DNA from 3 places in the Atribacter laminatus genome. Region 3 is predicted to be linked to each of the others. Evidence: riboswitches for the same ligand, from Rfam matches in the RefSeq annotation. Region 3 holds a riboswitch; each other region holds the start of a gene.

Region 1 (3,282 bases), 1.3 Mb from region 3:
AAACTGAGCTTCCAATCGTAGTCTATAACTTAGTTAAAAAGGATCGGTCTCAAAAAATTGAAGAGCTGGTTGATATCGTTCAACAAAATCGGGGATTAGAAACCAACGTGGCCATCATTAAAAAAGATGGGACCAAGGAATTCATCCAGCTCCAACAGCTGGTTCATTCCAATCTTGACATGAACACGCTGCTGATTATTGGAGGGTTAAGAAACAAACGCCTTGGAAAATATCTCATTACTGATAGGGGGTATAATCTTTGAAACTGTCAGTGGTTGGTCTCGGTCCTGGAGATCCCGAATTGGTTACCGTGAAAGCGAAGAAGGTCATCGAAAACAGCCAATTGATATTTGTCCCTTCGATGAAAAGTGATTTATCCAGCCGAGCTTATCATACTGCTCTTCCCTACATCTCAAAAAGTGTCTCAATTGTTCCGTTGTATTTTCCATATTTCTCCAATCCTCGATTTTCGGAAATCATTCAATCGAATATTGATTCGATGATGACCAAATTAAAACTTTACGATCAAGCGGCATTTCTCATTATCGGAGATCCTTTTTTATATTCCAGTTATTTTCAGCTCCATCAATTTTTGCAGGAACAATATCCTGAAATTAAAATTGATATTATTCCAGGTTTAAGTGCCTATCAATTAGCTCTATCTCGCCTTCAGATTCCAGCAGTAGGAAACAACCAAACTTTATCAGTTATCACCGGTGATGTAAACCATGAAAAGATATCTTCGGTTTTAGGTTTAAGTGATACTGTGGTTATCTATAAAATCAATCAAATAGCAAACTTAGCTCATTTTGAGTCCCAAACCCGAGAGTTTTCAGTTCGAAAGATCTGTTGCGAAATAGGAACCGATCAAGAGACGATTCGGGATTTAAATCATAAAACCGCACTCGATCATTATGGATATTTCTCAAGTATCATTTTAAAGAAAACTAACCTTTAAAATTTTTCAATAATAGTTCATTTTTCCTTGCAAAATTGAACTATTTAAATTAAGATTCATACCAGTAGACAATCGAATAGCAATCTTCCACGGGAAATTGGGAAACCGGTGAAAATCCGGTGCGGTCCCGCCACTGTGAGAAGGAACGAAAGGTTCAAAAAACCACTGGCGAATTAAGCTGGGAAGGAGAACCGAGTAGGATGCGCCTTCAAGTCAGGATACCAACCCGAGGAATCAGGGAAATTTCGGCTTTTGCGAGAGACAAAAGGCGATTTATTTTTTTGCTTGATCCCCCGGGTGAAGAAAGAACCAATATTATTTAATTCATAAGGGAGGTCTTAGCAATGAGTTGTAAAAACACAATTTTTCTTTTTTTAATGGTGGTATTGATTTTAACCAGTTTTCAAGTTTATGCTGCTGAGCAGCAAGAAAAATCAGCAATACTCATCGCTGCTTTTGGAACGTCTTACCATGAAGCTGCTGTTTCCATTGAAAACGTGGTAAAAGCAGCTCAACAAGCATTTCCCGAATATACTATCGTGTTGAGTTATGGTTCACGAATTATCCGAAACATTCTCAAAGAACGAGATGGCGTGATTATCGACAGTCCCATTTCAGCTTTGGCAAAATTAGCCGATGAAGGTTTTGCTTCAGTAGTCGTTCAACCTCTGCAAATCATGTCGGGGAGTGAATTCCACGAGATTCTTTCCATCACCAAGGCTTTTGGAACCATGAACGATCCTCACTTTCAGCCTATTTTTTCTCGAATCGAAATCGGTGATCCCTTGCTGACCAGCGAAGTTGATTATGAAAAGATCGTGGTTGCTTTAGAAAACGATATGAAGCAATACGCTTCCAATGCTGGAGAGGTATTGGTTTTAGTCGGTCATGGAACCGAGCATCCCGCCAACAGCTGTTATTCTCAGCTCCAAAATATACTTCAAAAACACTATGGACCCAAGGTACTGGTTGGAACCATTGAAGGGTATCCAACCATCGAAGATGTTCTTGTCCAGTTACAGTCCATGAATGCTCAACGAGTCACCCTAAAAACCTTTATGTTGGTCGCCGGAGACCATGCTCGCAATGATATTGCTGGAGATGAAGCCGATTCCTGGAAGACGGTACTTAAAAAAGCTGGCTATGAGGTTCAAACCACCCTAGATGGTTTAGGAGAAAACGATCAAATGGTCCAAATCTGGATTGATCATATCAAAGACCTCTTTCCTAAGAAATGATGACTCATTGTGGATTCATCCGAGACCGGTCAGGGATAGCTGACCGGTCTCGGGTTTTCTTTGAAAGAAAAAAAAGAGCGGGTATCCTAACCTTCATTCTTTTAAGTGGGTTAGTTATAATGTTTTTCTTCTTTTGTGGTTCTGGATTTATTCATATTCCTTTTCTCGATGTTCTTACTATTATGTTTAGTCACACCAGTGAAAATCAACTATGGCATGATGTGGTTTTTAATATTCGTCTTCCCCGCATTTTGGGAAGTATGTTGATTGGTGGCATTCTCGCTGGATGTGGAACGTTATTTCAAGCGGTCCTGCTCAACCCTTTAGCCAGTCCCTTTACCCTGGGGATTTCTTCTGGTGCGGCTTTCGGCGGCGCTCTGGCTCTTTATTTAGGATTTCAAAATCCGGTATTTTTAGCATTTTTTTGGGGATTGATTTCGTTAGTGATTGTTATTCTTTTGGGTGGGACTAGAAAAACCCTGTACCCAACTCGGCTTATCTTATCAGGGGTCATTGTCAGCTCAATATTTTCAGCTGGTATTAGCTTTTTAAAGTATCTTTTTAAGGAAGAGGTGAGCAGCGTCCTTTTTTGGATCATGGGAAGTTTGGTAGGATTAACCTGGCAAAATATCACCCTCCTATTGCCTTTTAGCGTTATCCTTTTCATCATGCTGGTTTTGGTCAGCGATTCTCTGAATATCCTCTGTCTTGGTGACGACCAAGCTCTTCAGTTAGGTTTAAACCCAGTTTTTATTCGGTTATTTACTTTGATTATTTCTTCTTTTGCCATTGCTGCTGCGGTATCAATTGGAGGAGTGATCGGGTTTGTCGGCCTTATCGTTCCTCATTTATTCCGAATTGTAATAGGACCCGATCATCGATTACTCCTTCCAATTTCCATCATCGGAGGAGCCCTTTTGCTCTTAGTTGCCGATAATATTGTCCGAGCTTTTTTTCAACTCGAGATACCGGTTGGAGTGATTACAACTCTATTGGGAGGTCCATTTTTTTGCGTTCTCCTGGTAAAATCGGAAGGACAAAAATATCAATGAGTTTTATCTTAGAAAACCTCAGTTTTCACTATTT
Region 2 (3,282 bases), 1.3 Mb from region 3:
AGCTATTCATATTGACGGTTAATTTAACTTTATTTTGATGTTCCCACAAATCGAGTAAGTCAGGTCGTCCGATTAAAACCTGGGATTGAGCAATGACCTGATGAGCCATGGGGAGTAGATATTGAGGATTTCCTGGGCCGGTGCTGATAAAAACAATCCTATTCATCAAGAACATCCTTTCCCAAGAGGCCTTGTTTTAGCGAAAAAATATATACTTCAACCGATAACTCACCTTTGATCCTTTTGTTAATTTTCCGAGTAATTTCATGGGCAAGATAATCCCAGAATTGAGCAGCCGTTGGCCAACTAATTAAGATTTGAGAAACCTGTTCAGCTGTGGTAGCTAACCAAATATCATCAAAAAATTGAGTTGGTAAACCAAATCGAACTAAATGGGCAAATAGTATTTCTCGTCGGGCATCGGCAACCTGGTTATGAGTGTTAAATATTCCACCAGCAATTTTTACCATTTTTCCAATTTGACCAATCACAACGATTCTTTTTGCTTTTTCGATTCGAGCAGTATCCAGAGCAAATCCGATATATCCAGATGTACGGATGATGTATTGAGAATCCCAGCCAAGGCTTTGAGCAAACTTCTCTCCATAATTTCCTGGAACCAGGACCAAGGTGGGAAACCCCAGAGCGATTCGTTGACGAATTTGTAAGCGAATCGTTTCCATAAAAGAACTTTGTGACATGGGGAAGACTCTTCCCGTAGTTCCTAAGATAGAAATACCGCCTTCTATACCCAGCTCGGAATTGAATGTTTGGGTTGCTATCTTCGATCCATTCGGAACATATATTTCAACCTGAAGGTCCCAGTATTTGGGAAGAAATCGCAGTAAGTTATCGGTGATTTGTTTTTTGGGAACGGGATTAATAGCCCATTCTCCTGGTTCGAGATATAAACCCGGTTTGGTTACTTTTCCAACTCCTTCTCCCCCAATAATCGAGATATTCTGTTTTCCTGGTCTTAGTAGGAGAGAAGCACCGATCAATATACCATCGGTGACATCCGGGTCATCGCCAGCATACTTTTTCACCATTGAGAAATAGTGTCCATCGGATCTTACTCCAACTTGAATAATTTCAACGTCGATATATTCTCCATTGGGAAGCTGAGTCTTGACATAAGAAGGGTCTTTTCCTAAGGCCTTAAAAAGTGCTCCAAGAGCGGCAGCCGATGCACAAGTTCCAGTAGTGATTCCCAATTTCATCCTTTAATCTCCATTCCATTTTCTCCCAGCTTTTTTTTAAGAAGGGCATTGAAGACTGAAGCAGCTATAGAGCTTCCTCCGCGAGGACCGGAAAGAACGACAGCTGGAACACCGGTTTGCAACAATTGCTGTTTGGAAAAAGCTGCCGAGATAAAACCAACCGGCATGCCGATGACAAAATCAGCCTGATATCCCCGGTTGATATGTTGAACTAATCGAAGGAGACCAGTTGGAGCATTTCCAAAAATAAATTTTCGGATGTTTTTTTCACAACTTAAATCTACAGCTGCTTCTGAGCGGGTTATATTATCCCGTTGAGCTCGGGCATAACATTCTTGTTGATGAACGAAAACAGTGAGTTTGATTCCACATTGCTGAAGGAGACGAGGGGATATTCCACTGGAAACCATTTCAGTATCACAATAAATTTCGGAACCGGATTCGATTTTATTCATTGAGGTCTCAATGAAACCTGGTTGAATAAAAATAAGTGAAGCGATCGAAAAGTCAGCGGTTGCGTGAACGGCTCGCTCGACGAGGAAACGACCATACTCGGGAAGGGAATAATGATCTAAAACGGTTTTAATCAGCTGAAGACTTTGTGATTCAATAGAATCCATTATATCGACCTCTTTCAAAGTTAAATAAGCCTGATGACCCGGGTCGATATCAAAAAACATTTCAGCTTCCGTCTCGCGCAAAAGCTGAACACTGAGATATTCCCCGGGCCGGTCTCCTGGCTTGAAGGTTTTTTCCTACTCGGTTTTCCTTCCCGGCGACATCGCCAGTGGTATAACAAACCTTTCGTTCCTTCTCACAGTGGCGGGACCACACCGGATTTTCACCGGTTTCCCGAACACCCGTTGAATGTTTCTATTCAGTTGTTTTTATCTTCATCACATGGTAGATTAAATCATTATTTTCAATTTGGCAAGGGGTTTCTCTTAAAATTTATCAAAGGATGTTACAAAGATGACGCGTGGAATTGTTATTGCTGCTCCTTATAGTGGCTCCGGTAAAACTACTGTGACTCTTAGCTTGATGCGGGCATTATCTCGTCAATTCCGAGTAGTTCCTTTTAAGATTGGGCCGGATTACATCGATCCTTCCTATCACCAAGCTGCTGCTAAAAATGAACCACACAATTTAGATCTTTATTTGCTGGGAGAAGAGAACTTAAAAAAAATGTTTTTCCAGTCGGTTCGGAAAGATGAAATAGCAATAGTTGAAGGGGTCATGGGATTATTCGATGGATTAGGAACCGAGTCCTGGGCAAGTACCGCTCATGTGGCCAAAATTCTTAAGTTGCCGGTTATTTTGGTAGTTGATGTGAGATCGATGTCAACCAGTGCGGCAGCCCTGGTTCACGGCTTTCAGACCTATGATCCCGAGCTTCAAATGGTGGGAGTTATCTGCAATCTAACCTCAAGCAAAACTCATTATAATCATGTTAAGGAATCCATTGAGAGAGATTGTAACCTCCCAGTTATTGGTCATCTTCCTTTTAAAAAATTTCTTGATTTGCCAGAACGCCAGCTGGGCTTGATCCCTGCTTGGCATATAACTGATATCGATAAATGGCTTGATCATTGTGCCGATTTTCTTCTTAAAAACGTGAATCTCAACCAGATCATTGACCTTATGAAGCCTTTAGAAAAAGTCGATATCAACTCAAGTCTTCAGGTAAAATTACCTCCATCAGAAACAATTCGCATTGGAATTGCCAATGATGGTGCATTCCATTTTTACTACTCTGATGGTTTAGAAGCCTTTCGTTCTGCCGGCGCTGAACTGGTTTTCTTTAGTCCACTGAATGACAAATTTCTCCCGGAAGGACTGGATGGGATTATTTTGGGGGGAGGCTTCCCAGAAAAATTTGCTTTAAAACTCTCTTATAATCAGTCAATGCGGAAATCAATTCGATCGGCGATCGAAAATGGTCTTCCGACTTATGCTGAATGCGGAGGAATGATGTATTTGACTCAGGAAATTGAGAATTATACCCATCGTTTTTATCCAATGGTGGGAATTTTTCCAGTAAAGGCGATAATGGGTAAACGGC
Region 3 (3,282 bases):
ACCTAAACGAAGAACCAGAAAAGTAGTTGCCAGTGCGAATAGGAAAGAAAAAAGAGGGAGAGTGATAAAACCCAATGAAATACCACTTAAAATTGCTACAATGGCTCCAACAGCACCACCCGAGCTAATTCCTAAAACATAGGGGTCCACTAAAGGATTTTGAAATAGACCTTGAAGAACCGCACCGCTTAATGAAAGAGCAGCGCCCACTAAAACTGAAAGGATTAAGCGGGGCAATCGAATTTCAAAAAATATAGTCTTTTCTGAAGGTGAGAGTGACTGGGGGCGCAAGAAAGATAATAAATCTGAGATCTGAAAACGACCACCACCAATTCCCAAAGAAAACACCATACTCAAAACAAGAATAATAATGAGAATAAAAATAATTCGCCTTCCCTTAAGTGATTTCATTTTGCCTCTATTCTTGAATTTTACATTCTCCAAAGATTTCCGGGTGGATGATTTGGGCAAAGTATTGAAGTGCTGAAATAACTCGAGGCCCTGGCCGGGAAACTAAATTAGAATCAATTAAATAGACTTGATCATTTTTTACTGCATCTACTGTCTGAAGCCGGTTATCAGTTGTAACAAACTGATAGAGTTGATTTTCCTCATTTTTCCCATGATTTTCAATAACTGTAATGATCGAAGGATTCCTTTTTAAAATTTCTTCGAAGTCTATTGTTGAATAGCCTTGAATATCTACAGCTAAATTTTTACCACCAGCTAAAGTAATAAATTCGTTGATGAAAGTACCGTTTCCAGCTGTCCAAATGGGATCGTGCCAAATAATGTGGAATACCAGTGGTTTTTGATGATCTGGAATTGATTGAGCAAAATCATTTATTTTTTTAAGTTGATCCTTCATGGTTTTTACCAGTTTTGAACCAGAAATTTCCACCCCGGATAAGACCGCAACTTTGGTTATATCTTCAATGACCTGCTCAATGGTTTCAGATTTAAGAGTAAAAACCGGAAGATTGAGTTCATGAAGGCGGACAACGGTCTCTTCAGGGGTTAAGGAACTCGCTAAAATTAGGTCAGGTTGTAGGGTGAGGATTTTTTCCAAGTCAATTTCAGTAACATTCCCAATTTTTTCTTTTTCTAAGGCTTCTGTAGGTTCATCACAATAGGTAGTCACTCCAACGATTTTATCATTTAAGCCAAGCGCGAAAAGAATTTCAGTATTTCCTGGAGCAAGAGAAATAATCCGATTTGGTGGTTGAGAAAGATTAAGAGTAAATCCGGTTGCATCGGTGGCACTGAGTGGCTGAGAATACGATATTGTTGAAGAAAAAACGAATATCAAGATGCTTAAAATAGCAATAATTTTAAATTTACTCATTTTACTCTCCTTGTTTGGTATGAGCCTGATTGTTTCTACGTGGAAAGAAGAGGGAGACGAGGGAGGGTTTCCCAAGATTCTGGTGGCGGCCCAGAAGCTTTTCCCACCTCCTCTTTCCGCGAAGAGTGGCAAGGATGTTTTGGTCGGGTTTCCTGACTTCTGAATGTAGTCATCTAGTTGTGCCTTCCCAGTTATCACCAGTGGCATAAACAACCAGCATTTTCAGTTACAGTGGCGGGACCGCGCCGGACTCACACCGGACTTCCCCGATTAAATAACCAAAACAACATTGCGGTGAGTATATCATATTCCAATCCTATCAACAACATTTTCAGATCTTTTCTTGGAAATGAATATCCCCTTTAGCAAAGGGGGTTAGTGGGATTTGAGTTTTTTCCTGCTCGGTCATTGCGAGGAACGTCTTGTGCGACGTGGCAATCTCATTTCGTAATTTTTTTAAAATAATGTAAAGATGAGATCCTCACGTGGGAAAGCACCACTCAGGATGACAGCAATATTTAATTTGTCATTCTGAGGAACGTATTATGCGACGTGAGAATCCCATCTTTCATTCCTATTTCTTTTTTTATTTTCTAAAAAATACTCTATAAAGATATAAAGACACCCTCCCCGCCGCGAAAGCGGCACCCCTCCAAGGAGGGGAATTGTTGAATTCATTCCCCCATTGAGGGGGGATTTAAGGGGGGTGTGCCTAGTCTTTTTTTGTTTATTCTTTTTTCACCAATATTGGTATTTTCAGGATAGACCTTCATGCTGCTTTCGCAGCACCAGATGAATATGAAAATAAGTTGCCCCCTCACCTTAGCCCTCTCCCACCGAGGGGCGAGGGAAAAAAGAACAAAAGAATTCAGAGTTCCTTCTCCTTTGATGGGAGAAGGTCAGGATGAGGGCGAAAGCCCAGGATGAGATCCTGGTAAGTTACTCAATATGAGTTACCTATAAAAATCATTCTGGTATTTTCAGGATAGACCTTCATGCCACTTGTGTAGACATCAGGAGTAGATGAAAACAAAGATTCGACATGCCATGGCATGTCGCTACAATAATTGGGCGAAATTAATTATTCACCTACGTAAAAAATTCTTTTGCAGGGGCTTGATCTATCAAGTCGGTAATTTTCTAATTAATCAAATAACAGCGACTCCTTATTAATGTTCTTGTTGAGCTATTATCGAGCCAGGAAAAACCAGATTACTCCCCAAGAAAATACCAATAGGAACGGGAAAAAGAGCAACCGGTATGTGGAAATAAGATCACTTTTAAAATGACGGCAGGTGAGAATTAAACAAAGATGAGCTGGTGAAAAAGTGATTCCTGCATAGCCAGATATGAATATTAAAGGAAAAATCTGTTGGATGGAATATTCACTAAACAATGGAAGAATAATAGGGAAAGCAATACCGATAAAAGCTGACGAATAACCACTGATGAGAGCGATTAGGAAGGGAACGGCCATCCCGATAATCAGTATCGGAAAATGACTCGAAAGGAAAGAATCTACTAAGATAGGGATACTCCCGCTTTCAATGATTACGGTTTTAAAAAATATGACCCCGACGACATCCAGCATCATAGCCCAGGAAAACCGATGAAACATCAATCGTGATAAGGTAGAAAGATTCATACGGTGGAAAAAAACACAAAAGACTATTCCCATTGCAGCTCCCAACCAAACCGGTTGGTTAAGGAGCACGACGAAAACCGGAATAAGGATGGGTATAAATAATCGAAGGAAGGTTTTCAAAGGCATCGGTTCAGTTTTTGTCTTGGCATTTGGCACTGGTTTTTGGTTTTTTATGACCAACCAACCACCGATTAAAGCCAATATAGTAAAAGGGAGATGGTGAATAATAATCCAGGCTAGAGATAATCCTGTAATAGTAGAAGCCATTAATATGACAGGATAGAGCGGGAGG

What was found. A riboswitch is a leader RNA that binds a small molecule or an ion and turns the genes downstream of it on or off. The one in region 3 is predicted to bind cobalamin.
Region 1: it holds a riboswitch for cobalamin, as region 3 does, so the genes downstream of both, RT761_RS10220 (sirohydrochlorin cobaltochelatase) here and RT761_RS04605 (ABC transporter substrate-binding protein) in region 3, are expected to answer to the same signal.
Region 2: it holds a riboswitch for cobalamin, as region 3 does, so the genes downstream of both, RT761_RS10250 (precorrin-8X methylmutase) here and RT761_RS04605 (ABC transporter substrate-binding protein) in region 3, are expected to answer to the same signal.

What each region holds. Positions count from the first base shown of each region.
Region 1 is NZ_CP065383.1:2,277,307-2,280,588, reverse strand. It holds gene RT761_RS10230 (cobalamin biosynthesis protein) at 1-263, shown strand, start outside; gene RT761_RS10225 (precorrin-2 C(20)-methyltransferase) at 260-958, shown strand; cobalamin riboswitch at 1,033-1,202, shown strand; gene RT761_RS10220 (sirohydrochlorin cobaltochelatase) at 1,303-2,196, shown strand; gene RT761_RS10215 (FecCD family ABC transporter permease) at 2,193-3,248, shown strand; gene RT761_RS10210 (ABC transporter ATP-binding protein) at 3,245-3,282, shown strand, end outside.
Region 2 is NZ_CP065383.1:2,283,784-2,287,065, forward strand. It holds gene cbiT (precorrin-6Y C5,15-methyltransferase (decarboxylating) subunit CbiT) at 1-166, opposite strand, end outside; gene cbiD (cobalt-precorrin-5B (C(1))-methyltransferase CbiD) at 159-1,220, opposite strand; gene RT761_RS10250 (precorrin-8X methylmutase) at 1,217-1,840, opposite strand; cobalamin riboswitch at 1,930-2,099, opposite strand; gene RT761_RS10255 (cobyrinic acid a,c-diamide synthase CobB) at 2,193-3,282, shown strand, end outside.
Region 3 is NZ_CP065383.1:982,839-986,120, forward strand. It holds gene RT761_RS04600 (FecCD family ABC transporter permease) at 1-411, opposite strand, end outside; gene RT761_RS04605 (ABC transporter substrate-binding protein) at 419-1,345, opposite strand; cobalamin riboswitch at 1,471-1,642, opposite strand; gene RT761_RS04610 (DUF401 family protein) at 2,535-3,282, opposite strand, start outside.